DNA from 3 places in the Arthrobacter sp. UNCCL28 genome. Region 2 is predicted to be linked to each of the others. Evidence: predicted binding sites of a transcription regulator. Region 2 holds the regulator's gene; each other region holds the start of a gene.

Region 1 (10,927 bases), on a different contig from region 2:
ACCCCCGGGATATCGGCGTGAACCAGCCCGAAATCCTTGACCATTTGCTAATGAGAACAATTAGCAATACACTCGACCCATGCACCTCACAGTCGTCAGTTCCCTGGACAGCCAATGCCGTGAGGCCGCCACCATCCGGCTTGGCCGGACCCACCAGAACTCCGTGGTGGTCCTCCACGATCTCCTGGACGGTTCCCTTGTCCTCCGACGCGTCTATCGGGACGGCCGCCTCTTCGAACGCGAAACCACGGTGCTGGAGCACGGTTGCCTCAGCTGCACCGTCCGGCTTGATGTCGTCCCGACGGCGGAACGGCTCGCCTCGTGCGGCTTCGACCACGTGGTCCTTGGCCTGCCCCCGGGAGTTGCCGCGGGGATGGCCGTCGCAGAGCTGCACCGTGGCCTCAGCCGGCCGGCCGTGATCGACAACGCGGTGCTCGCCATTGATGCGGCGGACCTGGATGACCACATCTGGGATCGCCACACGCTCTACGAATCCGGCTTCACGTCCATGCCCCAGGACGAGCGCACCAGCGGCGAATTCCTGATCGGTGAGTTCGGCCAAGTCGATACCGTAATGGTCTTCCCGGGACTCGGAGCGGTGCTGACGGGAGATCAGCGTGAAGGATCAGGCCCTTGGCGTATTGGTCTGGAACTGCTGGGCCAGTTGGCACCCCACGCCAACGTCGTAGGGCCGGCCGGGGAATTCCGGCCGGGATGCTTTGACCATGCCGAAGCAGCGGCACGCAACCGGCCCGGCGTCGTGCGTGTGCCGTTGGACGAAACGCCGGGTCCATTCCGGACCGTGCTTCACAAAACCGTCCGCCCCCTGCACCCGGGGCGCTTCCGGGACGCGCTGCCGCAACTGGCGATCGGAACCCACTGGCTGCGTGGCCGCCTGTGGATCGCGTCCGCACCCACGCGGCGCATCGCCGTCCAGGGCATAGGACCCAGGGTATGGCTGGAAAGTACCGGAAACTGGCTGGCCGATTCTGTTGATGCTGCCCGTGGCACGGAATCCGCCAAGGAAACCGGCGACGTCGACGCCTTCCTGGACTGGCACCCCCACCACGGTGACCGCGGCACCGTGCTGGCCATCACCGGACGCTCCGAAGACATCGACCCGGCGGAAATCCGCGGGCTTCTGGACGGATGCCAACTGACGGAAGCCGAAATGGAGCTGGACTCCGGGGTCTGGGAGGACCCCCTGGAACTCAGCGACGCCCTCTGAACCAAACACCCAACAGAAGGAGAAACACCATGAAGGTCAGGAACTCACTGCGTGCCCTCAAGAAGATCCCGGGCGCACAGATTGTGCGCAGGCGGGGACGTACATTCGTCATCAACAAAAACAACCCGCGGATGAAGGCGCGTCAGGGCTAACCCGGCCGCGGGATCAACGCGGGAGCGTGAAGGCCGTTGTTTAATGGGGGAATGCCAATCCTGAACAAAGACATGTCCCTGTGCATTTCGCTGGCGGCCAGGCCCAGCAACATCGGGACCAGGTTCCATAACTATCTCTACGATCTGCTCGGCCTGAACTTTGTCTACAAGGCATTCGCCCCGGCGGACATCACGCTCGCAGTGGCTGGCATCCGCGGCCTCCCCATCCGGGGTGCCGCGGTGTCCATGCCCTACAAGGAAGCCGTCATCCCCCTGGTTGACGTGATGGACCCATCAGCCAAAGCGATTGATTCGGTGAACACCATCGTCAATAACGACGGCGTCCTCACCGCCTACAACACCGACTACATCGCTATAGCCCGGCTCCTGAAGGACCATCAGGTCCCCAACAGCCACACCGTGCTGCTCCGCGGTGCCGGGGGCATGGCCAAGGCCGTCGCCGCCGCCCTCAGGGACGCCGGGTTTACTGCAGTGACCATCGTGGCGCGCAACGAAACCAGTGGCCGCGCGCTCGCGGATCTTTACGGATTCGGCTGGCAGGACGACGTCAACCGCTCAACAGCGGATCTCATCATCAACGTCACCCCGCTGGGCATGGCTGGTGCGGACGAAAGGGCCCAGGCCTTCGACGACGCCACCATCGCCGCAGCGCAGGTGGTGTTCGACGTCGTGGCACTGCCCTCGGAAACGCCGCTCATCACCGCAGCACGGAACTCCGGCAAGAAGGTCATCACCGGAGCCGAGGTCATTGCCATCCAGGCTGAAGAACAGTTTGTGCTTTACACGGGTGTACGTCCCAGCGCCGGGCAGGTCCGCGAGGCCTCGGAGTTCTCGCGGCGCTGACGGCTCAGGCCTTTACCGGGTCCACCACGACAACCACTTTGTCCTCGCCGATCCTGGTCAGGACCAGGGTGGCTGTTTTCGCAGCCATGCCTTTGGCCGGTTTGGCGGGGAGCAGTTGCTTACGGAGCTCTTCGGGCGTCACGGACGTGCCGCGCTTCTTGATGTCCAGCACGGTGATGCCGTTGGTCTTCACCCAGGCTTTGAGGGCCTTGACGTTATAGGGCATCACTTCGAGCACCTTATAGGCGCGGGCAAAAGGAGTGTCGTGCAGTTCCGGCGCGCAGATGTAGGCAATGTGTTCATCCAGCAGGTGCCCGTCCAGGCGTTCGGCGACGTCGGCCACCAACCCTGCGCGGATCACCGCACCATCAGGTTCGTAAAGGAAGCCCTCAACGGGCCCGACGCCGGCTGCCGGGCCGCCGTCGAACTCCTCGCCGCTGGTGATTTCAGCGGCGCCCTGGCTGCCGATGACCAGTGCCGCCCGACGCACACCGGGACGGGCCACGGCATTGAACCACAAAGTCACTTCGGTGACGTCGCCGCCTACCGAAACCCACTGGGCCTCACAACGGGAGGGAACGGAGTCATGGGGGATTCCGGGCCCCATTTTGACGCCGATGGCGCGGCCGGTAGCTGCCAGCTTTTCAACGAAGGACAACGGGGGAGAGAAAGCCTCAGGGTCCCAGATGCGTTTTGTCCCCGACGTTGAGGTGGTCCGGCGGGCAGGGTCCAGCCACACGCCGTCGATCCCGTCCAGCTCTACGGACGTCGCATCCGAGTGCACCACGGTGGCGTGCGGGAAAGGCATGAGGTTGATGGTGGCGCAGGCAGCCGTGGTTTCATCCATTTCAACGGCGGTGACAGCAATGTCCATGGATGCCATGGCCATTGAATCAGCGCCGAGCCCACAACCGAGGTCTGCAACGTGGGAGATCCCGGCTTTCACGAAACGTTCGGCGTGCCGGGCGGCCACGTTCAACCGCGTTGCCTGCTCCAAGCCGGCCTGGGTGAACAGCATCTGCCGGGCAAACTCTCCGAACTTTGCCTCTGCCCGGGTGCGCAGCCGGGATTGCGTGAGGACTGCGGCCACCAATTCGGGGGAGTGGCCGGCCTTGCGGAGGTCGGCGTTGACACTGAAGGCATCAGCCTCGCGGTAGGGCCCCAACGAGGCCAGGAGTTCCCATCCTTCAGTTGTCAGCAAGGGTGCGATCTGTTCCTGCGGTGCGTGGGGCATGCCATCAAGCCTAACGGCGCGGCACTTGGGAACGTGACGGACGAATCAGCCGGATAGGGTTGTTTGCATGGAAGATACCGCAGCCCCGCAGCCCTCCACCGTGATGAAGTTCGCGCGACCCGCCCTGATAGCGGGGGTCGTGATTGCCGTGGTCTGCGTCGGCCTGCTGATCATCATCTTTGCGCTGGATTCCTTCAACGCGGCCACCTATTCGGTGGCGGGGAAGAGCGTCAATGATGCCACGGACGAGGCCCGGGGCATCCGCGAGCTTTACAGTGGCGCCCGTACCGGCGGGATTATCACCCTGGTGATTTCCGGCGTCGTTGCTGTTGCGGCCGGAGTGTTCCTGTACCTGAACCGCGGCAATACGCCGCTGGATGAGGATGACGACGGCCAGAACTACGATTTGGACGACCTCACAGGCCGGTGACCGACGTTCACCCATGACGAAATGCTGGCACTCACCTTGACCGAGTGCTAACGCTTACATAGAGTCTTGTTAGCACTCTCCCCCAGAGGGTGCTAATCACGCCAAGCGTCTTCCGGCACCGCGACGACGGTTGTACGCTCCGGCACCCTAGTTCTTAGTCCATGAATCAGCTCATGAAAAGGAGAGTCCGAGTGTCGGTCTCGATTAAGCCTCTTGAGGATCGTATTGTTGTTCGCCCGCTCGAAGCAGAGCAGACCACGGCTTCCGGCCTGGTCATTCCGGACTCCGCACAGGAGAAGCCGCAGGAAGGCGAAGTTGTTGCAATCGGCCCCGGCCGCTTCGATGACAACGGCAACCGCGTACCGGTTGACGTAGCTGTTGGCGACGTCGTCATCTACTCCAAGTACGGTGGAACCGAAGTCAAGACCGGCGGCAACGAGTACCTCGTTCTGTCCGCCCGCGACGTCCTTGCGATCGTCGTAAAGTAACTTCCCGGAGCCCCGCGCCGCCGTCACGTTGGAAATCAATTCCGACCGCCGGCGGTGCGGGTTTTCTGTCTTGAAAGGACACAACCATGGCAAAGCAGCTTGCTTTTAACGATGCTGCCCGCCGGTCTCTTGAGGCCGGTATCGACAAGCTCGCCAACACTGTCAAGGTGACGCTTGGCCCGCGCGGCCGCAACGTCGTGCTGGACAAGAAGTGGGGCGCTCCCACGATCACCAATGACGGCGTGACCATCGCCCGCGAAGTCGAACTTGATGACCCCTACGAGAACCTTGGCGCACAGCTGGCCAAGGAAGTAGCCACCAAGACCAACGACGTCGCAGGCGACGGCACCACCACGGCCACCGTGCTGGCACAGGCCCTGGTCAAGGAAGGCCTGCGCAACGTTGCTGCCGGCGCCGCTCCGGGCGAGATCAAGCGCGGCATCGAGGTTTCCGTTGAAGCCGTCGCAGCCCGCCTCCTGGAGAACGCCCGCGAAGTCGAAGGCACCCAGGTTGCCAGCGTCGCAGCCATCTCCGCGCAGAGCGACGAAGTCGGCGAGCTCCTCGCCGAAGCGTTCGGCAAGGTTGGCAAGGACGGTGTCATCACCATTGAAGAGTCCTCCACCACGCAGACCGAACTGGTACTGACCGAGGGCATGCAGTTCGACAAGGGCTACCTGTCCCCGTACTTCGTCACCGACGCAGAGCGCCAGGAAGCCGTCCTCGAGGACGCCCTCATCCTGATCAACCAGGGCAAGATCTCCTCGCTGCAGGACTTCCTGCCACTGCTGGAGAAGGCCCTGCAGGCCAACAAGCCGCTCTTCATCATTGCCGAAGACATCGAAGGCGAAGCCCTCTCCACACTGATCGTCAACCGCATCCGCGGCACGCTCAACGTTGTTGCCGTCAAGGCTCCGGGCTTCGGCGACCGCCGCAAGGCCATGCTCCAGGACATCGCCACGCTCACGGGCGCACAGGTTGTTTCCCCGGACCTCGGCCTGACCTTGGACTCCGTTGGCCTGGAGGTACTCGGTACCGCACGCCGCATCACGGTCACCAAGGACAACACCACAATCGTTGACGGCGCCGGCTCGGCCCAGGACGTGGCTGACCGTGTTGCCCAGCTTCGTGCCGAACTCTCCCGGACGGACTCCGACTGGGACAAGGAAAAGCTGCAGGAACGCCTGGCCAAGCTTGCCGGCGGCATCGGTGTCATCAAGGTCGGCGCAGCCACTGAGGTTGAGCTGAAGGAAAAGAAGCACCGCATCGAGGACGCCGTTTCCTCAACGCGTGCAGCCCTTGAAGAAGGCATCGTTTCCGGTGGCGGTTCCGCTCTCATCCACGCCCTCAAGGCATTGGACGAGTCCCCGGCCGTCAAGGCACTGGAGGGTGACGCAGCAGCAGCTGTGGGCATCGTCCGCCGCGCCCTGGTCCAGCCCCTGCGCTGGATCGCCCAGAACGCCGGCTTCGACGGCTTCGTTGTTGTTGCCAAGGTCTCCGAGCTGGAAGCCAACCACGGTTTCAACGCCAAGTCCGGCGAGTACGAGGACCTGATCGCCGCCGGCGTGATCGACCCCGTCAAGGTCACCCGCTCCGCACTCCGCAACGCCGCCTCCATCGCTGCCCTGGTTCTCACCACCGAGACCCTGGTTGCCGAGAAGCCGGCTGAGGAAGAAGACGCACACGCAGGCCACAGCCACTAAGAGCCTGTTTTACTGAAGCCCCGGTCACGTTTGTGGCCGGGGCTTCGTGCGTTTCCGCCGGCAGCACCCCTCCCGCCTGGTGAGACTATTGTGGGCGTTCGACGGCGGCGGTAACCTGACGCTACCAAGGCGGCTCGGGCATCTACCGGGCAGCCACCACCCGCAGGGGCGGGCCATGACAGCTCCGGACACAAACTTGGACCTGGGGCGCTCCGCATTCCGTGAGCGCCGCTGGAGCGATGCACTCGATTGCCTGGCCCGCGCCGATTCCGAGGCCGGCCTCCCGCCCCAGGACATCGAGCTGGCGGCTTCGGTGGCCATGCTGCTTGGCTTGAACGCCCAGAGCATCGAATACCTGGCAAGAGCCCACGACGAATTCCTGACAATGGGCGACACCGACAGCGCTGCCCGCTGTGCTGCCTGGCTGGTCATGTTCCTCATGGACATGGGTGAACAAGCACGTGGCAACGGCTGGTTGTCCCGTGCCCGGCACCTGCTGGACGGCATGGCCGGACCATGCGCGGCGGAAGGGTACCTCCTCATCCCTGCCGCGCTGGCGTCGCTTCGTGCCGGCAACCCCCAGACCGGCCATGAGCTGTTCAGCAGGGCCCTGAATCTGGGCCAATCCTTCCATGACAACGACCTCCAGGCGCTGGGGCGGCTCGGAGTGGGTACCTCATGCGTTTCCCTTGGACAGGTGGAGGAAGGACTGCTGCTCCTGGACGAAGTGATGGTTTCGGTCACCTCAGGGGAGGTCTCTCCCATCCCTTCGGGCATTATCTACTGCGCGGTCCTGGGCAGCTGCCGACTCTCGCATGATGTCCGGCGTGCCCACGAGTGGACTTCGGCGTTGGAACGTTGGTGCGGGGAACGCCCGGACATGGTGATGTTCAGCGGACAATGCCAGGCCTACCGGGCTGAGCTGCTCATCTTGCATGGCGCATGGGACGAGGCGCTTTCTGTGGCGCGTTCGGCCGAAGGCAGGGTCAGGAAGGGCGACCCCGATGCGACGTTCGGGGCCTGGTACCAGCAAGCCGAAGTCCTGCGCCTCAGAGGATTCTGGGATGAAGCGGCCAAAGCATATGCCACGGCGGCGGGGACTGGCTTTGAGCCGGTACCGGGAATCGCGTACCTGCAGTTGGCGCAGCACAAGGAATCCCAAGCCCAAACCACTATGCGGCGGGCCTTGGCCGGCGCGGACACGGTCAATCGCCGCCGTTTGCTCCCCGCCGCGGTGGACATTGAACTGGCACTGGGGGACGTGGGTGCGGCCAGGGCCCTGGCGGACGAATTATCCGAGCCACTGCATGACGAAAGCCGGCCGTTGGAATTGGCGCTGGCTTCCCACGCGGGCGCGCAAGTATCCCTGGCCGAGGGCGACCCCACAGCTGCCCTCCGTCAGTCAAGGAGTGCTTGGCGGATCTGGTACAGCCTTGAGGCCCCCTACCAATCAGCCCGATGCCGGGTGCTTGCCGGCCGTGCCTGCGCCATGCTGGGCGACCCCGACTCGGCGGCCATGGAGTTCGAAGCGGCAAAAACCGAGTTCGCGGATCTGGGAGCAACACCGGCGTTGGCGGAAGTCCTGGAACTGGCCGGCGAAAAACCCAGAGGACAGTCCTCACTGACGGGCAGGGAGATGGAAGTCCTGCGCCTGGTGGCCGCTGGACACTCGAACCGCGCCATCGCCCGGGAGCTGTACCTCAGCGAAAAGACCGTAGCCCGGCACATGGGCAACATTCTTTCCAAGCTTTCCGTGCCATCCAGGGCAGCTGCCACCAGCTATGCCTTTGAACACGGCTTGATCCACTGATCCCTCTCTCACTTCCCCTGCCGTTCGGCCGGACGCTCTCTCATTTCCCCTGCCGATGTGCCGGACGCTCTATCACCTAATGCGCAGAATTACCCATGTCGTTGGGAAGCCAATGGGCCATTCTGCCGACGCGGCGGGAGGCGCTGGGATCGTAGCTTGGCTGTATCAGGACCCCCAAGATCCAAGAATGGAAGGAAGACCAGCCATGGACTCGCAGCAGCAACCAGACCAGACGAACACAGTCCAGCAGCACACCGACCTGGACACCGTGATCGTGGGCGGTGGCCAGGCCGGACTCGCACTCGCGTACTGGTTGGCCAGGGAAGGCCGGAACTTCCTCATAGTGGATCAGAACCCACGGCCAGGAGATGCCTGGCGTCAGCGATGGGACTCCCTCAGGCTGTTCACACCCGCCAAATATGATGGGCTTCCGGGCTGGCCCTTCCCTGGAGACCGCCTTGCTTTCCCCACAAAAGACCAACTGGCCGATTACCTGGAGGACTATGTCCGCCGCTTTGACCTTCCTTTCGTGGCCGGCGTTCACGTGGAGGAAATCAGGGCTGAGGGTGGAGGTTTCGTTGTCCGGGCGGCCGAGCATACGTGGCGCTCGCACAATGTGGTGATTGCCACCGGCGGACACCGCCTGCCTCAACGGCCTGCGTTCGCAGGAGAGCTGGATCCCGGGGTTCTCCAAATCCATTCACAGGACTACAAGAACCCCGGGCAACTGCGGGACGGAACTGTGCTTGTGGTGGGGCTTGGGAATTCCGGCGCTGAGATCGCCCTGGACGTTGCCGGTTCGCACCACACGGTACTGTCCGGCAGGCCCAGCGGCGAAATGCCGGTGAAGCACGGCCGTGCAGCAGCCCGTTTTGCCCTGCCGGTGGTCAAGTTCCTTGGCGTCCACGTCCTGACGCTCAACACGCCGATCGGGCGAAAGGCTGCTCCGGGGTTCAAGTCCATGGCTGCGCCGCTGATCCGGACCAAGACCAAGGATCTGCTGGCCGCCGGGGTTGTGTTGGGCCCGAGGCTGGCAGGGATTTCTGATGGTGTCCCGGTTCTGGATGACGGGACCCGGCTGGAGGCCGCGAACGTCATCTGGTGCACCGGCTATCACGAGGATTACTCATGGGTGAAGCTGCCGGTCTTTGACGATCGTGGCGAGCCCCTGCAGACAAGGGGCGTGGCCCACGAGGTTCCCGGCGTCTACTTCATCGGCCAGGAGTTCCTGTTCGCGGCAGCCTCGGCAACGCTGCCTGGAGTATGCCGGGACGCCCGTTACCTGGCCCGCCGATTGGCTATGGAACGTCGTCCGGAGCGGGACGGCCGCCGGGGCAGTGAAACCCGCTTGCCGATGAGCCGGTAGAAAAGCAACACGGCAGCGGCCGCTGAGACGATGCCCACCAGGTTGAGGACCAGTTGCATGGCAGAGCCGGCCGCCTGGCTGTATTCGCCCAGGACCAAGGCCACGGCAACGTACCCTGCGGCGGGCACAGTGGTGACAGAGATGAAGACGCCCACCAGGGCCGAGGACCTGTGGCTGATCATGGACAACATGCCTGCTGCTCCCGCCAATGCGGCCACGATCAGTGAGTACGGACCTGGATGGTAGATGAATTCCACCGCCGAACCTTGCTCCAGTGTGTTGTCCGGGAACAACCCAAGAGGCACGGAGACCCATGCTGCCAAAGCAGCGACCAGCATGGCCAGGGGAAAACCCACGGCCAGGGCAAGCAGTGAGCCGCGTACCAATCGCCACTTCCGCTCCACCAGCCCCACAGCCAACGCGGCGAGGGGCCCGAACTCAGGACCCACCACCATGGCGCCCACAATGGCGATGGTTGAATCGGTCACAATGCCGATGGCTGCCAGCTGGGTCGCAATCACCAGGAACGCCAGGAAACTCCATGTCAGTTTGGAGTCCTCGCCCGTCTGCGTGGACACTTCGTCCCAGATAACGGAGTCGGCCGATTCACCGGGAGCCTCTTCCTCGGCGTGGTCGGCCCGCTCGGACAGAACGAGGTCCGGTGAGGAGATGGAGATCGACCCGAAGTCGGGCACTTTGAGGGCGTGCAGCCGTTCTATCAGTTCTTCCGCGGATTCCCGGGCAATTTGGACAGTCATCACGTCGCCGGGAGGGATCACCGAGGCGCCCTTGAAGACGGCTACCTCCGCAGTTCCGGTCTGGCCGGAGCAGCATTGAAGGACGGCATCGGCCAACTCCTCCGGCACGCAGATGCGCAACTGTACGATCATGGGGTTCCTTCCGTCGACCCGGCTCCAGCGTAGTTGCGTCCGGTTGCCTTACCAGCCATTCAGGCACAGGCCACGCACACGCCACGCACAGGATGGACAGGGAAAATGCAGAGCGGGATCGGTCCTGATTGACCTATGAAGACCGGTCCCGGGAAGGGTCCCGACTGGGTTGGGGCCGCCAACCCGCGTATGATTGATGCTTTGTGCCACAGCTTTTGAGGAACTGCCTAACGTGACTATGCCAACGCTCCCAGCACCTGCCCGCGCCGGCAGGCGGCCTTCCGGACCCGTTGCAAAGTCGAAATTCCGCCCTGAGATCCAAGGTCTGAGGTCGCTCGCCGTCCTGATGGTGGTCAGTTATCACATCTGGATCGGCCGGGTTTCCGGAGGCGTGGATGTCTTCCTCCTGATCTCTGCCTTCCTCATGACGCTGCAGTTCACCGGCCGTTTTAAACAGGGCCGCCCCATGGATCTTGTGCGGCACTGGCTGCACCTGTTCCGGCGGCTGCTTCCCGCCGTCGTGGTGGTACTCCTTGCTACGCTGGCGGCGACGTTCGCCTTCCTTCCGCCCACACGCTGGGTGGAGGTGGTCCACCAGGCGTGGGCATCGCTGTTCTATTTCGAGAACTGGCTCCTTCAGGGCCTGGCCGTCAACTACTACGCAACCGACCACAGCCTGGCCAGCCCGCTGCAGCACTTCTGGTCCCTTTCCATCCAGGGCCAGGTGTTCATTCTGTGGCCTGTCATTTTTGCCACCGTCGCAGT
Region 2 (9,425 bases):
CCCAGGGCATTGAGGCCCAGACCCTTGCCAACCTGTACCTGGCAATGGAAAACAACCTCACCATCATTCCCGTGCTGAACAAGATCGACCTTCCGGCTGCCCAGCCTGAGAAGTACGCGGCAGAACTTGCCAATCTCATAGGCGGAGACCCTGAGGACGTCCTCAAGGTCTCGGGTAAGACCGGCGTAGGCGTTGAGGCCCTTCTGGATAAGATTGTCCGCGATCTTCCTGCTCCCGTGGGCGATCCCGATGCTCCGGCCCGCGCCATGATTTTCGACTCCGTTTATGACACCTACCGCGGCGTGGTCACCTACGTCCGCGTGGTGGACGGCATGCTCCACCCGCGTGAGCGCATCCAGATGATGTCAACCAGGGCCACGCACGAGCTCCTGGAAATTGGCGTTAGCTCCCCGGAGCCCACTCCGTCAAAGGGCCTTGGCGTCGGTGAAGTCGGTTACCTGATCACCGGTGTGAAGGATGTCCGGCAGTCCAAGGTTGGAGATACCGTCACCAATCTGGCCAAGCCGGCGTCAGAGTCACTCAGCGGTTACGCTGACGCAAAGCCGATGGTCTTCTCCGGCCTCTATCCACTGGATGGAACCGACTACCCCGTGCTTCGCGACGCCCTTGAAAAGCTGATGCTCAACGATGCCGCTCTGGTCTACGAGCCCGAGACGTCCGCGGCACTGGGCTTCGGATTCCGCGTGGGGTTCCTCGGCTTGCTGCACCTGGAAATTACCCGTGAGCGCCTTGAGCGTGAATACAACCTGGACCTTATCTCCACAGCTCCCAACGTGGAGTACGAGGTGACCCTGGAAGACAAAAAGGTCATCCACGTCACCAACCCCAGTGAGTACCCCACGGGCAAGATCTCCGAGGTTCGCGAGCCGATGGTTTCGGCCACCATCCTGGCACCCAACGAGTTTGTAGGGTCCATCATGGAACTGTGCCAGAGCCGCCGCGGCCAGATGCGCGGCATGGACTACCTCTCCGAGGACCGCGTGGAGCTCCGATACTGGATTCCGTTGGCCGAGATTGTGTTCGACTTCTTCGACCTCCTGAAGTCCAAGACCCGCGGCTACGCCTCGCTGGATTGGAAAGCCGACGGCGAACAGGTTGCAGACCTCGTCAAGGTGGACATCCTGCTGCAGGGTGAACAAGTCGATGCCTTCAGCGCCATCACCCACCGAGACAAGGCTTACGCCTACGGTGTGATGATGACCGGCAAGCTCCGTGAGCTCATCCCACGGCAGCAGTTCGAGGTTCCCATCCAGGCGGCCATCGGATCGCGCATTATTGCCCGCGAGAGCATCCGGGCCATCCGCAAGGACGTTCTTGCCAAGTGCTACGGCGGTGACATCACCCGTAAGCGCAAACTTCTGGAAAAGCAGAAGGAAGGCAAGAAGCGCATGAAGATGGTGGGTCGCGTCGAGGTGCCCCAGGAGGCATTCATCGCAGCGCTGACCACCGACGAGTCCAAGGACAAGGCCAAGAAGTAGATGCCCAGCGTCCTACCTTTGGGCGATCCGGCACCTGCGGACGGACTTCTTCCGCCGCAGGTGCTGGCCGGCGTCGAGCACCGAAAGTTCGGGCTCTACGTCCATATCCCGTTTTGCGCCGTTCGATGCGGCTACTGTGACTTCAACACCTACACGGCCACCGAGCTCGGTGGTGGGGCCTCGCAGGATGCCTACGCTTCAACAGCAGTGTCCGAGCTTGACTTCGCGGCCGTTGCGCTGGAGTCATCAGGGTTGCCAAGGCGCCCAATGAGTACCGTTTTCTTTGGCGGGGGCACGCCCACGCTCCTCCCTGCCGAAGACCTCGCCCTGATTCTGCGCTCCGCGGTCAACCACTGGGGGCTTGAGCCCGGAGCCGAGGTAACCACCGAAGCCAATCCCGACTCGGTGACCCCTGAGTCCTTGAAAGTGCTGGCCGATGCCGGCTTCACCCGGGTCTCCTTCGGCATGCAGTCAGCGGTACCGCACGTGCTGAAGGTCCTTGACCGCACGCACAGCCCCAGCCGGGTGCCGCTGGTGGTCCAGTGGGCCCGAGAGGCCGGGCTCGCAGTGAGTCTGGACCTCATTTACGGTACGCCGGGGGAGTCCATGGAGGACTGGCGGTTGTCCCTCGAGACGGCTCTTTCCTATCAGCCCGATCACATCAGTGCCTACGCATTGATCGTCGAAGACGGCACCAAACTCGCGGCCCAGATCCGCCGCGGTGAGGTACCCGGAATCGACGACGACGATCACGCGGCCAAATACGAGTTGGCCGATGAATTGATTTCCAAAGCCGGCCTGGACTGGTACGAGGTCAGCAACTGGTCCCGGACTCCGGAGCAGGCATGCAGGCACAACCTGGCCTACTGGCGCGGTGACGACTGGTGGGGCGTCGGCCCTGGAGCGCACTCCCACGTTGGGGGTGTCCGCTGGTGGAACGTGAAGCATCCTTCGGCGTATGCCGGACGTTTGGGCAACGGAAGCTCGCCGGCAGCGGGCCGGGAAACACTGGATGCCGAAACCCGGGAAGTCGAACGGATCATGCTCGAAGCCCGACTTGGCACAGGGTTGTCAGTAGATGCCCTGGACGCGGTGGGGCGCCATGCAATGGCCGGGCTGATCGCCGACGGACTGGTGGATCCCGTGCAGGCCTTCAAGGGCCGCCTGATCCTTACGCTGAAGGGCCGCCTCTTGGCGGACGCCGTGGTCCGCAGGATTCTTCCCGACTGATGCCTGGTTGCCCAGCTGATGCCTGTTTGCCCGGCTGACGCTTTCGCACCCGGCCAGCTCCTGGCCGGGCAGCGGCGTGGTGGGTTACTTAACCCAGCGCAGGTTGATCTTGTAGCGGTGCGGTTGGCCATGGTTGACCCTGATTCCGGCCGAGACTGAGAAGCAGGTCAAGGCTACCCAGATGCCGGTGGCGATCACGGCGAAGATGTTGCCCACCACCGGCAGCAGCACCAGGATGTTCGCCACAACGGCGGCGATGGTTGGAGGCAGGGTGAAGTTCAACGCTTCCTTGGATTCCTGCGCCGTGAACGGTCCGCGGTCGCGGAAGATCAGGTAGATCAGCAGCGAGGGCAGGCAACCCAGAATGCCGCCGAAGTGTGCCAAAGTAGCCCACTGCCTGTCCTCGCTGGCAGTCAAAGGCAGCGCGTTTGCAGGCGCGCCATGGTACTGGGGCTGGCCTGCGGCGCTGCCCGGTTCTTCAGGAGCGTTCTCTGCCACGGTGTGTTCCCTTTACTGTAAAGATGCTGCGGTGTTGCTGTCCCAGAATACCGGCCCCGACCAGCTTCACGGGACAAACGCCTCGATGACACGTTACTTGCTGCTGCTTTGGGGGCAACGTCACGGAACAGTGAGGAAGTCGATGACTTCCTCCACCCGGCCCAGTAGTGACGCTTCAAGATCGGCGTAGCTTCGGACGGCGCCAAGGAGTCGCTGCCAGCCGAGGCCCACGTCCTCAGCGCTCTCGTGGGGCCAGCCGAACGCAGAGAGAATCCCGGTCTTCCAGTCAGTCCCGCGGGGCACTGACGGCCAGGCCTCAATGCCCAGCACTTTGGGTCTGATGGCCTGCCAGACATCGATGTAGGGGTGTCCAACAATGAGGACGTTGCCTGCTGCTCCGGGAACCGCCATGGCGTCCGCGGCGATCCGTGATTCCTTGGAACCGTCCACAAGGTGGTCCACCAGGATGCCGAGGCGTCGACCGGGGCCGGGGTTGAATGCGGAGATCGCAGACTTGAGGTCATCCACACCGTGCAAGGGCTCCACCACTATGCCCTCTACCCGGAGATCGTCACCCCAGACCTTCTCGACGAGTTCGGCGTCGTGCTTGCCTTCCACCCAGATACGGCTGGCTTTGGCCACCTGTGCCCGGTGTCCCTGAACCCGTACCGAACCCGAAGCAGTGCGCCCGTTACTGACAGCCGACGGCGCTTGGCGCGGAGCCGGGGGCATCAACCGGATCGGTTGCCCCTCAAGCAGGAAGCCGAAACCAAGCTGGAAAGACTTGGTCTTGCCCCGCCTGTCTTCAAGGGCCACGATGTGCGTGCCGCCGGTTTTTTCGACGCGGGTGACTTCGCCCACCCATCCCGACTGGACGTCCTCAAGGACCATCCCGCGCTGGACTGCTACTTCCGGCAGCTGACGTTTGGCAGGAGCTGACAGGTCCTGGGGACCCCACGTGTCGAATGCCAAGGAATTCCTACCTTTTTGCTGGGTTAATTTCTGTGCCGCGTTGTTTTGTATCGGGCTGGACCGGGAAAGTTCAATGCTAGCAACGGGGTGGCTCATACTAGACTGGTTAGCACTTGGGCATGTTGAGTGCTAAGTGGACCCGGCCCCGGTGGCCATGGCAGTTGTCAGGAGGTGGAGCAATGAGTGAGCCGCGCAAATTGGAAGTACTGCGTGCCATCGTTGAAGATTACGTACATTCGCGGGAGCCTGTGGGATCAAAGGCCCTTGTGGAAAGGCATCATCTTGGTGTTTCAAGCGCCACCATCCGCAATGACATGGCAGTTCTTGAAGAAGAAGGCCTCATAGCAGCGCCCCATACCAGTGCCGGCCGCATTCCAACCGACAAGGGCTATCGACTGTTCGTCGATCGCATCTCCCAGGTCAAGCCCCTCTCAGCGGCCGAGCGGAGAGCCATCCATTCGTTGCTTGAAGGCCCTGATGATGTCGACGACATCCTGGAGCGTACAGTCAGGCTCCTGTCGCAACTGACCAACCAGGTCGCCGTCGTGCAGTATCCCCACTCGAACCGCGCCCTGGTGCGGCACGTAGAGTTTGTGTTGTTGGCCCCCCAACAGGTGTTGGTGGTGTTGATTGCCGATACCGGCAGCGTCGGCCAGAAGGTCATTGAAACCGGTTCGGCCGTGGGCGACGACGCTTTGATGCAACTGAGGTCGCGCTTCCTGGGAAGCATCGCCGGAACGCAATTGGCCCTGTTGCCGCAAGTCCTGCCGTCGGTGGTTGCCCTGTGCCCGCCGGAGCTTCGGGGACTGGCCCAAACGTTGGCGAACGGGCTGCAGGCCCTCAGTGACAACAGCCGCGAAGAACGTATCCTCATGGCCGGTACAGCCAACCTCGCCAGGTCCAATGTGGACTTCCCGTTGAGTATCGGTCCGGTGCTTGAAGCCCTCGAGGAACAAGTTGTGATGCTCCGGTTGTTGTCGGATATGGGAGATGATCCACGCGGCGTCACCGTGAGCATCGGCCGGGAGAATCCCTACGACGGACTGGCGGAAGCATCCGTGGTGGCCACCGGTTACGGATCCGGTGCAAAAGTGGGCATCCTGGGCCCGACCCGCATGGATTACCCAACCACCATGGCCGCAGTCCGGGCCGTGGCCCGTTACCTTTCACGCATTCTCGGCGGCTGAACGCCGGTCCGAAGAAACATCCGCAGTACAACAAGGAAGAGAAACCGACTTTGAGCAGCCACTATGACGTTTTGGGAGTCTCGCCGGAAGCCACCGGGGAAGAGATCAAAAAGGCGTACCGCAAGTTGGCGCGGAAACTCCACCCGGACGTAAACCCGGGAGAGGATGTCGCGGAACAGTTCAAGGCCGTGACCCATGCTTATGAGGTCCTGTCCGATCCCCAGAAGCGCCGCGTCTACGATGCCACCGGCAACGAGAATGGAACGGACAACGGCTATGGTGGCGGTTACGCCGGCCAGGGCTTCGCGTTCCAGGACATCTTTGACACCTTCTTTGGGGGCGGCGGTGGTCATGGCGGGCCTGCCTCCCGTGTCCGACGCGGCCAGGACGCACTCATCAGCGTCCGGATTGACCTTAAGGACGCCGTTTTTGGCGTCAACAAGAAGCTGGAAGTGGACACGGCCGTAACCTGTCCCACCTGTGACGGCAGTTGCTGCCGCCCCGGCACCCACCCGGAACGCTGCGACATTTGTGGCGGCAGTGGTCAGGTCCAGCGGGCCGTCCGCTCCATCCTTGGCCAGGTCATGACCGCAGCTCCTTGCGGATCCTGTGAGGGCTTCGGCACGGTCATCAAGGACCCGTGCAACGAGTGCAACGGACAGGGCCGTATCCGCAGCCGCCGCTCCCTGACCATCAAGGTTCCCGCCGGTGTTGCCACCGGCACGCGTATCCAGTTGTCCGGCCAAGGTGAAGCCGGCCCCGCGGGTGGGCCCTCCGGCGACCTCTACGTGGAGATCCGCGTCAACAACGATTCCATGTTCATGCGCGAAGGTGACGACCTCCACGCCACCCTCAGCGTGCCTATGACGGCGGCGGCCTTGGGCACTGAGTTGCAGCTCGAAACGTTCGACGGCGCGCAGGACATCGACGTCAAGGCCGGAACCCAGTCGGGCGAGATCATCACCCTGCGGGGCCTGGGTGTGACGCACCTGCGGGGATACGGACGCGGCGACCTCAAGGTACACCTCCATGTCGAAACACCCAGCAAGCTGGATCCTGCCCAGGAGGAGCTTTTGCAGCAGCTCGCGAAACTTCGCGGGGAGCAGTTCACCGAAGGCAAGCTCGTGGCCAGCGGCGGCATGTTCGCCAAGCTTCGGGACAAGCTCGGTAACCTGTAGCGGTGAGCAACCCCGTCTTCTTCACCTCCGCCGGGAGCCTTGACGACGTACGCCCGGGAGGCACCTTCGTGCTGGAAGGTCCGGAGGCGCGGCACGCCGTCACGGTCAAACGCCTTGGGGTGGGAGAACCCGTTGACATAGCCGACGGATCCGGCGCGAGGCTGACCGGTGTGGTGGCCGAGGCCGGTCCCGCGGGCCTGACAGTCACCGCCTCGGACGTAGTCTTCGAAGACAGGCCGGACATCCGTTTGGTGCTGGTCCAGGCTTTGGCCAAAGGCGATCGCGACGAACTGGCCATCGAGACGGCTACGGAACTCGGAATAGATGCTGTGCTTCCGTGGCAGTCAGAACGTTCCATTGTTCGATGGAAGGCCGACCGTGCTGCAAAAGCCCATGCTAAGTGGGAGTCCGTGGTGGCGGCTGCGGCCAAGCAAGCACGGCGGGCATGGATCCCTGAAGTAAGGACCATGGTGGACACCGGGTCCTTGGCCAAAGCCGTTGCCGCCAGCGACCTCGCCATCATTTTGCACGAAGACGCCAAGAACCCGTTGCGGACCGTCCTTGAGGCCTGGGCGGCCTCTGGTGCTGCCGTCCCCAGGGAAGTGCTCTTGATCGTCGGGCCTGAGGGGGGAATCTCACCGCGGGAAGTAACGCGGCTCAGTGACGCCGGTGCTGTGACCGCGCTCTTGGGACATCACGTCTTGAGGTCTTCGACGGCGGGACCGGCCGCCGTCGTTCTTGCGAGCGACATCCTGGGCCGCTGGTAGCCGGACGGACCTGAACAGCTATCCGACCCTGAACAGCCGGGTGTCCGTGCTTGTCGCGATGGCGTTGCCGGCATTGTCCACTTGGGAAACGCGTACCTCGTACTGACCCGCCTTCAACGTGGCGCCGAAGGTGAACAGGCCATATTGCCCGGGTTCGCCAGTGGCTTGCGTTTGGCCGGTGAGCAGGCTGGTCTTCTCACCCTTGCCGTTGTCCTGCAGGACCTGCCAGGAGATCGGTTTGGAGCTGTCAGTGCTCCGCCCGTTGAACTTGACCAATCCGGTGGGCAGGGTGGTGTCTTCCTGGGGATCGATGATCCACAGCGGTGCCACCAAGGATGCGTCACGGGTCATGGGCTCGCCCAGCTGGACTTGACCGAACGCCATGTAGTCCTTGTGGCCGTCCACCAGGACGACCACCTGGATCTGTTGGCCCGAATTGATCAGCCCTGACGATGACGCTGCAGCGGTCGCGGTGTACACGAGTTGTTGCACGGCCCGCTGGGCCATTCCGGCGTCCAGGTTCGAGTTGAAGGCATCGCGGGAAATATCGACTGTGATGACGTTTTTTCCCGAGATGGAAGTCGCCAGGCTGGAGGGCTCCTGCCACGGTGTGAAGAAGTCATGATCCAAGGGCTTTTCCGCCATCATGATCTTCAGCGCCGTTGTCACAGGATTTCCATCGCCCGTAATGTCCCTGAACTCGCGGTAGAGGTAGACCTCTTCCTTGCTCCGTCCAATCCAGTAGACCGGAATCTTGGTGGACGCCTGGGTGGTTTCCAGCGGTGCGTTGCTGGCCGGGGCATCCTGAACGGTCAGCGGAGGGGGAGTGGGGGTGGCCTGGGAGCCGCCGCCGTTGGCGATGCAACCTGTCAGGAGGAGGACGGCAAGCATTGCAGGCACGGCAACGGCGGATTTGGTCCGCTTGTTGGTGCCTGGTGCGTTGCTGGCTGTTTTCCTGATGGGTTTCCTGTCCTGCCTTGCATGGTTTTTTGCAGCCGTCTTTGGCTGGGTTGCGGGGATCTGATTCCACCCGCTATGCCAGCTTGGCACATCGTCGACGGCGGTCAGCCGGGTTTGAGGGGGGAGAAGGCCAACTGAAACATGATTGATACCGGCTTGATGCCGAGTTGAGACAATCTGTCCGCCTCCTCCCTGGGTGCCGGATGTGGCCGGGGAGACAGGTTCGCCCGGGGCCGGGCTGGCGTAGGATTGAAGAGATTCCGGCATCAAAGCGTTCTGCGAGAGTCCGCAGCGAATGTCGAATCGATGGTGTTAGTAAGGACCAACCGGAGGAGAAAAGGCCTGAGGGCCAACACTATGAGTGAATCTTTGAACGGGCGGCTCAGGACCGGCAACGGCAACCAGCAGCCCAACGAGTTCCCGCACACTTTACCGGGCACGCGCACGGAAGTCGTCACGTTCGACAACTCCGACCAGATGGTTCACTCGCTGGGCAGCCACGACGAAGCCCTGAGGTTCATTGAGGAACAGTTCCAGGACGTCAATTTCCATGTTCGTGGCAACGAGCTCTCCATGACCGGTCCCTCCACGGTGATTCCCCGTATCATGCGCCTCCTTGAGGAAGTGCGCGGGTTGGTGGCGAAGGGGACTGTGGTGACCCCCGATATTCTCCAACAGTTGGTGTCCCTGTTGAGGACCCAGTCTGTGCAGAATCCCGCCGATGTTTTGACGCACAACATTCTCTCCAGCCGGGGCAAGACTATCCGTCCCAAGACGCTGAACCAGAAGAACTACGTGGATGCGATCGATGCCAACACGGTGATTTTCGGCATCGGCCCGGCCGGCACGGGCAAGACCTACCTTGCCATGGCCAAGGCTGTGCAGGCGCTCCAGATGAAGGAAGTCAGCAGGATCATCCTGACGCGCCCGGCCGTAGAGGCCGGGGAGCGCCTCGGATTCCTGCCAGGTACGTTGAGCGACAAGATCGATCCGTACCTTCGCCCGCTCTATGACGCCCTCCACGACATGATGGATCCCGAATCCATCCCCAGGCTGATGGCTGCCGGCACCATCGAGGTGGCACCTTTGGCGTACATGCGTGGACGCACCCTTAATGACGCCTTCATCATTCTT
Region 3 (10,927 bases), on a different contig from region 2:
GCTCCATCCTCGATGGCGTCCCGGCGTCCCAGAACACCTGGATGAGCCACGGCGACTCTGTTCACGAGGCCCCCGAGGGCTTCGAGGTCCTGGCTACTACGGCCGGAGCTCCGGTAGCTGCCTTCGCCAATGACGAGAAGCGCCTTTACGGTGTGCAGTGGCACCCGGAAGTGAAGCACTCTGTCCTTGGCCAGCATGTTCTGGAGAACTTCCTGTTCAAGGGGGCCGGCCTGAGCCCCAACTGGACCACCGGCAACATCCTCGAAGAGCAGGTGGACCGGATCCGCGAGCAGATCGGGGACTCCAAAGTTATCTGTGGCCTCTCCGGTGGCGTCGACTCCGCTGTAGCTGCGGCTTTGGTCCAGCGCGCCGTTGGCGACCAGCTGACCTGTGTCTTCGTTGACCACGGCCTCCTGCGTGAAGGCGAAGCCGAGCAAGTCGAGCGCGACTTCGTGGCTGCCACGGGCGTCAACCTCTACGTCGCCAATGAGCAGGAGCGCTTCCAGTCGGCTTTGGCCGGCGTCAGCGACCCCGAAACCAAGCGCAAGATCATTGGCCGGGAGTTCATTCGTGCTTTTGAAGAAGCGGAGCGGGCCATCATCGCCCAGGCTGCTGCCGAAGGCGAGAAGATCAAGTTCCTGGTTCAGGGAACACTGTACCCGGACGTCGTCGAATCAGGCGGCGGCGAAGGTGCTGCGAACATCAAGAGCCACCACAACGTGGGTGGGCTTCCTGAGGATTTGCAGTTCGAGCTCGTCGAGCCGCTGCGGGCCTTGTTCAAGGATGAAGTGCGCGCTGTTGGTGCCCAGCTTGGTCTGCCGCAGGAAATCGTCGGACGCCAGCCGTTCCCGGGCCCGGGCCTTGGAATCCGTATCGTAGGCGAAGTAACCAAGGAACGCCTGGACCTGCTGCGCAAGGCCGATGCCATTGCCCGCGCCGAACTCACGGCCGCAGGGTTGGATAACGACGTCTGGCAGATGCCGGTTGTCCTCCTGGCCGATGTCCGCAGTGTTGGTGTCCAGGGTGATGGCCGTACGTATGGCCACCCGATCGTGCTGCGACCGGTGTCCTCCGAGGATGCCATGACGGCGGACTGGTCGCGGTTGCCTTATGACCTCCTCGCCCGGATCTCCAACCGCATCACCAACGAAGTTGATGGAGTGAACCGCGTGGTGCTGGACGTCACCAGCAAGCCACCGGGAACCATCGAGTGGGAATAGCATTCTAAAGTGGCCGGCTTCCTTTGGAGGCCGGCCATTTTGCTTGGACCCCCGTAGTGCCGTGGTCCCCGCAATTTGGCAGGCACCTGTGAAATGACGGCCAATTTCGCGTCGGAACAGCGTTGCGGTCCGGACTGCCAAGGTATTCCCGCTACCCTCGAAGGTATGCCGGTATGGTCCAAGGCGTCTAAAGCTAGTACAGAAAAGAAGGCAGAAGTTGTGTCACTAGGTCAAGGCCAGGAAGAGGGTTCCGAAGAGCTCCGTAAATGGCTGTCTGGTCTTAAGCCCGTCACCGGGGCGGACACGATGCTGCGTTTCGTCAAGACGCCGGAGGGCGCCATCGATCTCAGCAACGCGCACCCCTCGGGGTTGGCGCAGTTGCTGGCAGGTCGAAGGACGCGCCTGTCCACCTTGATCCGGGACAGGCAGCAGTACTTGGTGGCAGCCCGCGCCGCCCGCAATATCAGGTCCAAGATCTTCGAGCTGAGCAACGATCGCGGTATTGAGGCCGGTTATTTGTCGGCAGGGACCGTAGTGTGGACCTCTGCTGTTGGTGGAAAGCCCCAACGCGTTTCCGCACCCGTCATGCTCGCTTCGATCATCCTGACCATCAGGCCGGGCGAAGACGACTTCGAGCTTCAGCTCACCGAGCAGGCACGGATGAATCCTGCCTTGGTCCGCCACCTGAAATCGGTCCATGGCATCGTCTTCGACGTCAACGCAGTGGCCCGCATGGCCTATAACACCGCGCGTTTCGATCCCCAGCCGGTGCTGGACCGGCTGGCAACACTCGTCCAGCCGATTCACGGTGCCGAGGTGGAGTTCAACTTGCTGGTCACCACCCTGGCTGACCTGTCGGGCAACCTCGATGATCCATGGATCAACATGAACAATCCCACCGTTGCGGCGCTTGCTGTTGCAGCCAACGGTGGTGACATTGAGCCTGAGCCGATCAAAGCCGGCCGGTTCCCCAGCCTCGATCTTCGTGATCCGGCGGATGAACTCCTGCTGTTGGACGCCGACACGGACCAGCAGTACGTTGTGGATGCCGTCCGCGCCGGGGATTCCCTGGTTGTCAGCACCCCGCCGGGCAGCGGGCAGACCCAAACCGCCATCAATGCGATCGGTGCGCTGGTCAGCGAGGGTAAATCCGTGCTGGTGGTAGGTGACAGGCAGTCCAGCCTGGCAGGACTCTCCGCGCATCTGGAATCGCTCGGCCTTGACTCCATGCTGTTCCGCCCCGGCAACGGGACCACTCCGCAGCAGCTCAAGGGCCAATTGGTCCGGGCCATCATGCGCAACGAAAAAGCGCTTGAACCCCAGCTGGGCAATCTGCACCAGACGTTGACCGGGCACCGCCACGCCTTGATGGACCATGTGGCCTCGCTGCACAACGTCCGTGAACGGTGGGGGTGCTCTCCCTACCAGGCCATGCAGTCACTGGCAGAGCTGACATCCATCCACCCCGCGCCTTCCACCACTGTCCGCCTCAAGCGCAGCGTCCTGGACAACATCAAGGACCGGGAGGAACTGGCAGGCCGCCTGCGCCGGGCAGCGGAGCTCGGCAGCTTCAGCCGGGCGTCCACTTCCAGCCCTTGGTACGGCGCACGCCTGGTCACGCGCAAGGAGACCGAAGAAGCCCAACAACTCGCGCGCCTGGCAGAGGAGAAGCTTCCTGTCCTGCGGGACAGGATGAAGCAGGTTTCCGACCACGCTGAAATCCGGCTGGGCGATACTTTCACCGAATGGGGTGCACAGCTCGAACTGCTCATCGCCGTCCGGGAGAGCCTGGATAAGTTCACCCCCGATATCTTCGACCGGCCGGTACATGACCTTATTTCCGCGACCGCCAGCTCCGCCTGGCGCCGGGAGCGGAACCTGGAGATGCCCTCCATGCAGCGGTCCCGCCTGCGCCGGGTAGCGAAGGAATACGTGCGGCCCGGCGTGCACATCGCCGATCTGCACAGTTCCCTTGTCCTGGTTCAGGAGCAGAGGGCCCTGTGGGCAGGCTATGCAACCACTCAGCGCCACCCCGCAGTGCCTTCCGGGCTCGCTGACCTGGGTGTCCTTTACCGGGAACTTGACGATGTCCTGCACCGCCTCGGTGCCTCGCTCAAGCACACCAGCGCCGGTGGCTCCCTGCACGGGACCCCGTATCTGGAACTCATGGAGCGGTTGGAACGGCTTGTTGCAGACACGGCAACACTGGAGACCCTTCCCGAACGGACCCTCCTCATCGAGGAAATGCGCGAGCACGGACTCGGTGAATTGTTGTCCGACCTGGCTGCCCGCGAAGTTCCTGCCGCTTCCGTGGCCGCCGAACTGGACCTGGCCTGGTGGCAGTCCGCTTTGGAAGCCATGATCAGCGGGGACGACTACCTGGCTATGTCCGACGGCGATTCCCTGCGTCGCCTTGAAGCCGAATACCGGCTTGCAGACCAGGCGCACATCGCCAGCGGTGCCGCCCGCCTCCGGTGGCAGTTGGCGCAGAAATGGCGCCAGGGGCTCCAAGAGCATCCAAGGCAGGCGGAGTTGCTGCGTGCCCTGCTGAAGGACGGCCGGGTCACGTTGCCTGCGCTCAGTGCCCAGGCGCCGGACCTGGTGCCGCTGCTTGTGCCTGTGTGGTCGGTCAGCCCCTACCTCCTGACCGGTGTTCTTCCCGCCGAGCAAAAGTTTGACGCCGTGGTGGTGATTGACGCCGAATCCACCTCGCTGCAGGCTGTCCTTCCGGCCATTGCCAGGGCCAAGCAAGTGGTGGCCTTCGGTGATGCGAAGATTGCCCATGCACGGACCTTCAGCGTTGCCGTGGAGCCGCCGGTTGCCGGCGTTGCAAGCCACGAGAACGTCGACAGCGCCTTCAAAGCACTGGCAAGGGTCCTGCCAACCTGGCAGCTGAACTGGGTGTACCGGGCAGTGGACGAGGACCTGATCCTTCAGCTGAGCAAAAACTATTACGACGGGGGCCTGCGCCGCCTGCCCGACGGGAACTCCGTCACAGGGCTGGACCGCTCCATCCTGGTGGAGTACATTCCCGACGGCACTGGCCTTCCCGGGGCTGACCACGAGGGCGTCGAATCCGTGACAGCAGAGGTCAACCGCGTGGTGGACCTTGTGTTCGAACATGCCAGGCTGCGGCCCCGCACGTCGTTGGCGGTTGTGACGGCCAGCCTGCGCCATGCTGCCCGCATCGGCGAGGCGATCAGGCTGCAACTGCCCAACCATCCGTTGCTGTCCACCTTCTTTGGCGCCGGCCCCGAGTCTTTCCGTGTGGTGGACCTGGAGCGTGCCCAAGGCCTGGTGAGGGACCACGTGATCTTCTCCCTCGGATACGGGCGCACCCCGCACGGCCGGGCACTGCACTCTTTCGGGCCGCTGTCCGCTGAAGGTGGCCGTAACCGGTTCGCCTTGGCCATGACCCGTGCAAGGCGTTCGATGCATGTCCTGAGCTGCTTCCGTCCCGAGGACCTTGACCTTGACCGGCTGGCTCACGGCGCCGTGGACTTCTACGAGCTGCTGGACAGGGAGCTTTCGGGAAACAGCAATCTTGGTACCCCCGCTTCCCGTGCTGTTGCCAGTGAGCAGGCTCTTGGCGAAGATCCTTTGGTGGCTGACCTTGGAGAACGACTGAGGGCCCGCGGTGCCCGTGTATGGCATCTCTATGATGGCGTGCTGGACATTGCTGCTGCCGCTGATCCCGTTCATACGATTGGCCGGGAGGGAGCGGAAATCCCCACACCCGTTGCCATCGAATCCGATGGAACCGAGCGCTATCGCCGGATGAGTGTCCGCGAACGCAGCCGGCTGCGTCCGCAACTGCTGGAGCGCATGGGGTGGCGGTACATGTCCCTGTGGACCATCGAGGTCTTTACGGACCCTTCATCCTGCGCGGATCGCATCGGATCTTACCTTGGGCTGGAGAACCACATTCCGCGGTCGACGTCGCCGGAGCATGGCTTCCTGGACATGGACGTTGAACAATTGAGTGCGGACAAAGGGCAGCCCACATTTGCTCCGAGTCCGGCACGGGAGGACCAGGTTCAGCCTGGCGAAGCTGCCGGAAACGAAGACAGCTACGCAGACAACGGGAAAGAAGCAGTACTGATGGAACAAGCAACCGGTCCCGAAGACGAGGTTGGGGTCGAATCTGCCGAACCGGCCGCCGATGCCGATGATGAGGCTTCGGAGGCCAGGAGTGCGGCAGCCAAGCCCGGCGTGAGTGGCATTCTTCCCACCAAAGCCGCGGAAGATGATCCCCGCCGATGGGGAGACGAGTCCGGCTACGACCATGAGCAGTGGTTGAAGGAACAAAAGCCTCCGCACTGGGGCTGATCTTCCGCCACCATGTGGATCGCCCGTCACGGGGTGACCAGAACAAAGAAAAGCTTGCCTTGCGTAGATGCGCCGGCAAGCTTTTCTGCTTGTTGGGGATCCGCGGCTACCACCACAAGTCCTTCGGTGTCGTTGGTGCCCAACCATTCGCCGGCTTTGCCGCCGTGTGCTGAGGTCCAGAGCACAGGTACCGGACCTGCCAGTACCTGGGTTTGCCGTGATTCGTCGTAGGAACCGGACGATGTCAGGACCACGGTGACCAACTGGCCGGGGGAGAGCAGCTGGATGGAGGACGGGTCGGCCATCCGCAGGGGAACGGCCGCCGTGCCCACCGGTGATCCGGTGAGGAGCCCGGGGCCCAGAAGGCTGGATTCCGTGGGAATCTGACCCCGGTTCAAAGGTGCAGCCAACTGGCGGCCAACAAGGGCCCCGCCATCCGAGATCGCCCCGGTGAGGGCGAAGTCACGGGGTATGCCCATGGTGGTGAAGTCAGACTCAGCGAGAGTAGCTCCCGTTGGGAGGTCGCGGGCGGCCACCAAAACGCTGACCTGCAGCTCCGGGGCCGGGGTCAGTTGTTGGACTGCGATGCCGGCGGCCAAGCACAGCAGGAGGGCAACGGTGAGGCGCCTGTTCCGGGCAATCCACGAGCCAATCCTTCGCCGCCTGCCCCGAGGGGTGGAATGATCCGGCGGGCGATGGAACCTCGTGGGCATGTTACGGCCCGGAGATTGGTGCCCAGGATTCGCGGAGGGAACCGGGCGCGAAGGACCGGTGGTTGCTGACGCTGATCGACGGGCGCGGGCAAGGAGGGCGCTTCGAGACTGTTGTGGCATGACGCCACGCTAGCCACGCGCCGGCACACCTGACAGGGACCCAGCGGCGTATGTGGAAAAGGTGGGGACTCAGCTCGCAGCAGCTGCGGGGGCCGGGGTGGCTGCAGGCGCAGAAGATGCCGCAGCGGGTGCTGCCGGTGCCGCTGAGACGGTGCTTCCCTTGGCGTCACGGGAATCAGTCCGGTAGAAACCTGAGCCCTTGAAGACGACGCCGACGCTGTTGAACTTCTTGCGAAGGGCGCCTTTGCACTCAGGGCACTCCGTCAGGGAGCTGTCAGAGAATGACTGGACGATGTCAAAGGCATGGTCACAGTCTTTGCAGGCGTATGCGTATGTGGGCACTGAGTTCCTCCTTCAGGACAAAGTTCAGGTCCTGTGCAGCGTGGCGAAGATTTTACTTCGCATTAGCAGTCGCAGGGCCTGAGTGCCAATTCTATCATCCGGCTCCGTCCGATGCGCCAGCAGATGTGCCGGACCTCACCAGCAGGCAGTGTCCTCAGGCTGTTCTTCCAGCGGTGCCCGGGTCCGCCGTTCTGCTGTCCTCTGCCCGGCTGTGGAGTTTGACCACGCCGGCTGGCGTCAACACCTCCCGCACGGGGCGGTCGAAGGCTTCGGCGGGAATCGAACCTTCCGGCAAGAGGTCGTCGTCGTACACCACCGCAATGGTGGGCGGCCGCGAGCCCGAAGTGTCCAGGCCCTGGAGGAGCCGATCGTAGTAGCCCCCGCCCTGGCCAATCCGGTTGCCGTCCCTGTCCACAGCCGTGGCGGGCATGAAGATTCCGGCGGCTCCTGCCACAACCTGGCTTTCCAGGCGTTCACCCTCGGGTTCGTCAATAGGGGCATAGGCCGAACGGACAAAGACGGTGGACGGCGTCCAGTAGACCCAGCTCAACTGCCTGCCGGGCTCGCAAACGGGAAGGAGGATGCGGTGCCCTGCCTCGTGCAGGGAGTGGATGAGGGGCATGGTGGGTGGCTCGAATGCGACGCCCACGTAGACGGCAAAAGTGGCCGGTGCGCCCGAAGTGGCTGCTGCGGCCCATGCCGTTCCATGCTGTGCAAGGGACGTGCCTGCGGCGGCAATCTGCTCGGGGGTGAGGCCCCGCCGGTGGAGGCGCCGGGTGCTGCGGATGTCTTCCTTCGATGCCATGGGTGTCCGATCGTGAGGTTCGCCTGGTGCTGGTCCGGCAACAGAAGCTGCCATCGGGTCCACAGAAAAGTCTTCCCGGCGCGGCGAGGGTTTAGCCGATGATGTGTTCCTTCCGTTACATTAGTCCGGTGACTCTCGATAACAATGCTGTCCGTAAGGCCGTCATCCCCGCAGCGGGTCTTGGCACCCGGTTCCTGCCTGCAACAAAGGCGATGCCGAAGGAAATGCTGCCCGTGGTTGACAAGCCAGCCATCCAGTACGTCGTCGAAGAAGCGGTCAAGGTTGGCCTGCACGACGTCCTGATGATCACCGGGCGCAGCAAGCGCGCCCTGGAGGATCATTTCGACCGCGTGCCGGCGCTGGAAGCGACGCTGGCCGAAAAGGGCGATACCGCCAAGCTTGAGGCCATCCAGTCCGCCACCAACCTCGGTGACATCCACTACGTCCGCCAAGGCGACCCCAACGGCCTCGGCCATGCAGTCCTTCGTGCAAAGCAGCACGTCGGCCACGAGCCCTTTGCTGTTCTCCTGGGTGATGACCTCATTGACGCCCGCGACAACCTCCTGAGCGACATGATCGCCGTCCAGCAGAAGACCGGCGGGTCCGTGGTTGCGCTCATCGAGGTGGAGCCCTCCAAGATCAGCGCCTACGGTTGCGCCGACGTCGAAGAGATCGGCGAGGACGGCTACGTCCGCATCAAGCAGCTCGTGGAGAAGCCTTCCCCGGAAGAAGCGCCGTCCAACCTTGCCGTGATCGGGCGCTACGTGCTGCACCCGGCCGTGTTTGACGTCCTGGAGAATACAGCTCCAGGCCGTGGCGGGGAGATCCAGCTGACTGACGCCCTTGAGGTCCTTGCGGCCGGTGAAGGTGAAGGCTACGGCGTGTACGGCGTTGTCTTCCGGGGCCGCCGTTACGACACCGGCGATAAACTCAGCTACCTCAAGGCCTGCATCGAGCTTGCCTGCGAACGCGAGGACCTTGGTCCTGAACTGCGTGAGTGGCTGCCGACCTTCACTGCCTCGCTTCCCAAGTAACCTCAGGATGTACGGCTCTGCGATCTGGCCGGTGACGCTGGAAAGCGGAGACCTGCTTCTTCGCCCCATCCGATACCGCGATAAGCGGGAGTGGTCCGAAGTCCGTTCGCGGAACAGCGAATGGCTTGCTCCCTGGGAGGCGTCCAACCCGGCACCGGGTGGGCGCCTGCCCAGCTATCGGCAGATGGTGGCCTCGCTGAACTACCAGGCGCGCCAGTCCACTGCGTTGCCTTTCCTCATTGTTGAAAGGACCCCGGGATTCCGGGAGCCGCTCATCGTCGGGCAGCTGACCGTTTCTTCCATTATTTGGGGATCGGCCATGATGGCCACGCTGGGTTACTGGGTGGATAAGGGCCGGGCGGGGCAGGGTATTGCTCCGACAGCGGTGGCCATGGCAACCGATCACTGCTTCAAGGTGTTGGGCCTTCACCGGATGGAAATCAACATCAGGCCCGAAAACAAACCCAGCTTACGGGTAGTTGAGAAGCTCGGTTTCCGCGATGAGGGGTATCGGGAACGGTACCTGCACATCAACGGCGAATGGGCTGACCACCGCTCCTTCGCCTTGACAGCGGACGAGGTTCCTGAAGGCCTGCTACGTCGGTGGCTCAGGGGATAAACGGGCAGGTCATGGGCCGTTTTGTCCGTATATCCAGTCATTTGCGGACTCGACGACGACACACCGGCCGCAATGCCGGTGCACCCGGTGATTTGCTTCTACGGTTTTGAATGTGGACTTCCCTCTCAGCAGCTCAGTGATACTCGTGGTCACTGTTGCGCTGTGGATGGTCTGGGTGGCGCCCTACGTTCTCCGGAACAGGCGCCAACAAGTCCAAACGGCCACTGTTCCAGCAGAGGCGATCGACGACGAACCAGACGAACCGCAGGCAGGGGTGGTATTGACTTTGGCACCTCAGCAGGAGAAACCGATGGAGACCATGCACAGCAAAGCACCGGCGTCGCCCCAGGAATCCCGCGTGACTGAGTCGTCGCTTCGGCCAGCGCCGACCACTCCCTTCACCATCCGCTATGCCCGCCTGACCTTGGCATTGGCAGGTCTTGCCTTGCTGGTGACTGCGGCGGTTTCGGGCATCCTCCTCATTTTCGGTGCGGGGTCGTTCTGGCTGCCGTTGGTGTCCTTCATTGGTGCGGTGCTCGCCGTCGTGACTTTGCGCAAGCTCGCCCTCCGGGATCTTCGCGAACGCCGGGCCCGCCGAGCCGCACAGGCGGCGCCCATCCCGACGCCCGCACGCTACTTGCCGAAGGAACCAGTTGTCGAGGCGAAGGAGACTACGGTCTTCGACGCCGAAGCCGCCAGCCGTGAAGCTGCGCGTTTGTCTGCTGTTGAACTCCGCCAGGCCGCGCTGGCTGTTGCCGTCGCCGCAGGGGACACCTCGGCGCAAGCCGCCGAAAACGCCAAGGGTTCCAGCTGGGAGCCTGTCGCCGTCCCCAAGCCCACCTATGTTGAGGCCGCGAAGGCTCAGAGGCCTGCGCCCGAGCCCCTGGACCTTCCGGAAGCTCCCAAGCCCGTGGGCAAGCCGGTCCTGAAGCAAAGTGCAGAACCAGCGGAGCCCACGGCAGCGCCGTCCGCTAAAAGCCAGAGCGCGCTCAGCAACCTGGACGACGTCCTGCAGCGCCGCCGCGCTTAGTCCCGCATGGCCATCATCTGTGTCGCGGGCGGTACAGGCCAGGTCGGAAAGGAAGTTGTCCGGCTTGCTTCTGCTGCCGGTCACACGGTGATCTCTTTGTCCCGCCACGTGGCGCCTCCCGGCTCAGCGAAGTATCACGACGGCGTCACCTACCTTGCGGGCGACGTCACCACCGGCGAAGGGCTGGCAACCGCATTGGCGGGTGCCGACGTCGTTATCGACTGCCTTGAAGGGCAGCTTGGCAAAGCCCGTAAGAAATTCGCCGACGGCGGTGCCCGGCTTCTTGCCTTGGCACACCGTGCGGGGGTCGGAAGGGCGGTGGTGCTGTCCATCATCAACTGTGACAAGAGCACCTACTCCTACTACGCGTCCAAGGCTGCCAAAGAGCGCAAGTACGCTGAGTCACCGATGGAGACCGTGGTGGTCCGGGCATCTCAGTTCCACGGCTTGGTTGCGGCGATTTTTGCCGCTGGAGCGAAGGTGCGCCTGATTCCTGTGTTCAGGGGTGCCAGCTTCCAGACGATCTCTCCGGTGGACGTTGCCGCAGCCTTGCTCGATGCCGCTTTGGAGAGCGCGTCTCCGGACCGTCACCGTCTGCGGACGGTAGTTGGCCCGGAATTGCTCACCATGCGGAAGATGGCGGAGTCATGGAAAAGGGTCACCGGCACGCGTGGCCGGATCCTGGAGGTGCCGCTGCCCGGTGCCATGGGTGCGT

The links. The regulator HrcA, encoded in region 2, represses chaperone genes, less so after heat shock. The targets are predictions, from matches to a motif close to TTNGCACTCGNNNNNNNCGAGTGCNAA.
Region 1: the regulator HrcA is predicted to act here: its motif matches at 3,933-3,959, upstream of groES (co-chaperone GroES).
Region 3: the regulator HrcA is predicted to act here: its motif matches at 6,787-6,813, upstream of BLQ01_RS02530 (FmdB family zinc ribbon protein).

The regions. Positions count from the first base shown of each region.
Region 1 covers NZ_FMWE01000001.1:534,617-545,543, forward strand. Annotated here, with positions in the region: gene BLQ01_RS02415 (GTP-binding protein) at 80-1,228, shown strand; gene ykgO (type B 50S ribosomal protein L36) at 1,258-1,380, shown strand; gene BLQ01_RS02425 (shikimate 5-dehydrogenase) at 1,432-2,244, shown strand; gene BLQ01_RS02430 (THUMP-like domain-containing protein) at 2,249-3,478, opposite strand; gene BLQ01_RS02435 (hypothetical protein) at 3,546-3,908, shown strand; gene groES (co-chaperone GroES) at 4,100-4,396, shown strand; gene groL (chaperonin GroEL) at 4,483-6,096, shown strand; gene BLQ01_RS02450 (helix-turn-helix transcriptional regulator) at 6,272-7,906, shown strand; gene BLQ01_RS02455 (flavin-containing monooxygenase) at 8,112-9,272, shown strand; gene BLQ01_RS02460 (DUF389 domain-containing protein) at 9,185-10,162, opposite strand; gene BLQ01_RS02465 (acyltransferase family protein) at 10,401-10,927, shown strand, end outside.
Region 2 covers NZ_FMWE01000003.1:750,659-760,083, reverse strand. Annotated here, with positions in the region: gene lepA (translation elongation factor 4) at 1-1,499, shown strand, start outside; gene hemW (radical SAM family heme chaperone HemW) at 1,500-2,729, shown strand; gene BLQ01_RS11995 (DUF4870 domain-containing protein) at 2,814-3,227, opposite strand; gene BLQ01_RS11990 (DUF3097 domain-containing protein) at 3,348-4,199, opposite strand; gene hrcA (heat-inducible transcriptional repressor HrcA) at 4,379-5,386, shown strand; gene dnaJ (molecular chaperone DnaJ) at 5,437-6,564, shown strand; gene BLQ01_RS11975 (16S rRNA (uracil(1498)-N(3))-methyltransferase) at 6,567-7,331, shown strand; gene BLQ01_RS11970 (GerMN domain-containing protein) at 7,350-8,222, opposite strand; gene BLQ01_RS11965 (PhoH family protein) at 8,649-9,425, shown strand, end outside.
Region 3 covers NZ_FMWE01000001.1:559,398-570,324, forward strand. Annotated here, with positions in the region: gene guaA (glutamine-hydrolyzing GMP synthase) at 1-1,220, shown strand, start outside; gene BLQ01_RS02520 (ATP-binding protein) at 1,386-5,549, shown strand; gene BLQ01_RS02525 (Flp pilus assembly protein CpaB) at 5,576-6,382, opposite strand; gene BLQ01_RS02530 (FmdB family zinc ribbon protein) at 6,452-6,724, opposite strand; gene BLQ01_RS02535 (5-formyltetrahydrofolate cyclo-ligase) at 6,879-7,529, opposite strand; gene galU (UTP--glucose-1-phosphate uridylyltransferase GalU) at 7,658-8,563, shown strand; gene BLQ01_RS02545 (GNAT family N-acetyltransferase) at 8,571-9,182, shown strand; gene BLQ01_RS02550 (hypothetical protein) at 9,328-10,212, shown strand; gene BLQ01_RS02555 (SDR family oxidoreductase) at 10,219-10,927, shown strand, end outside.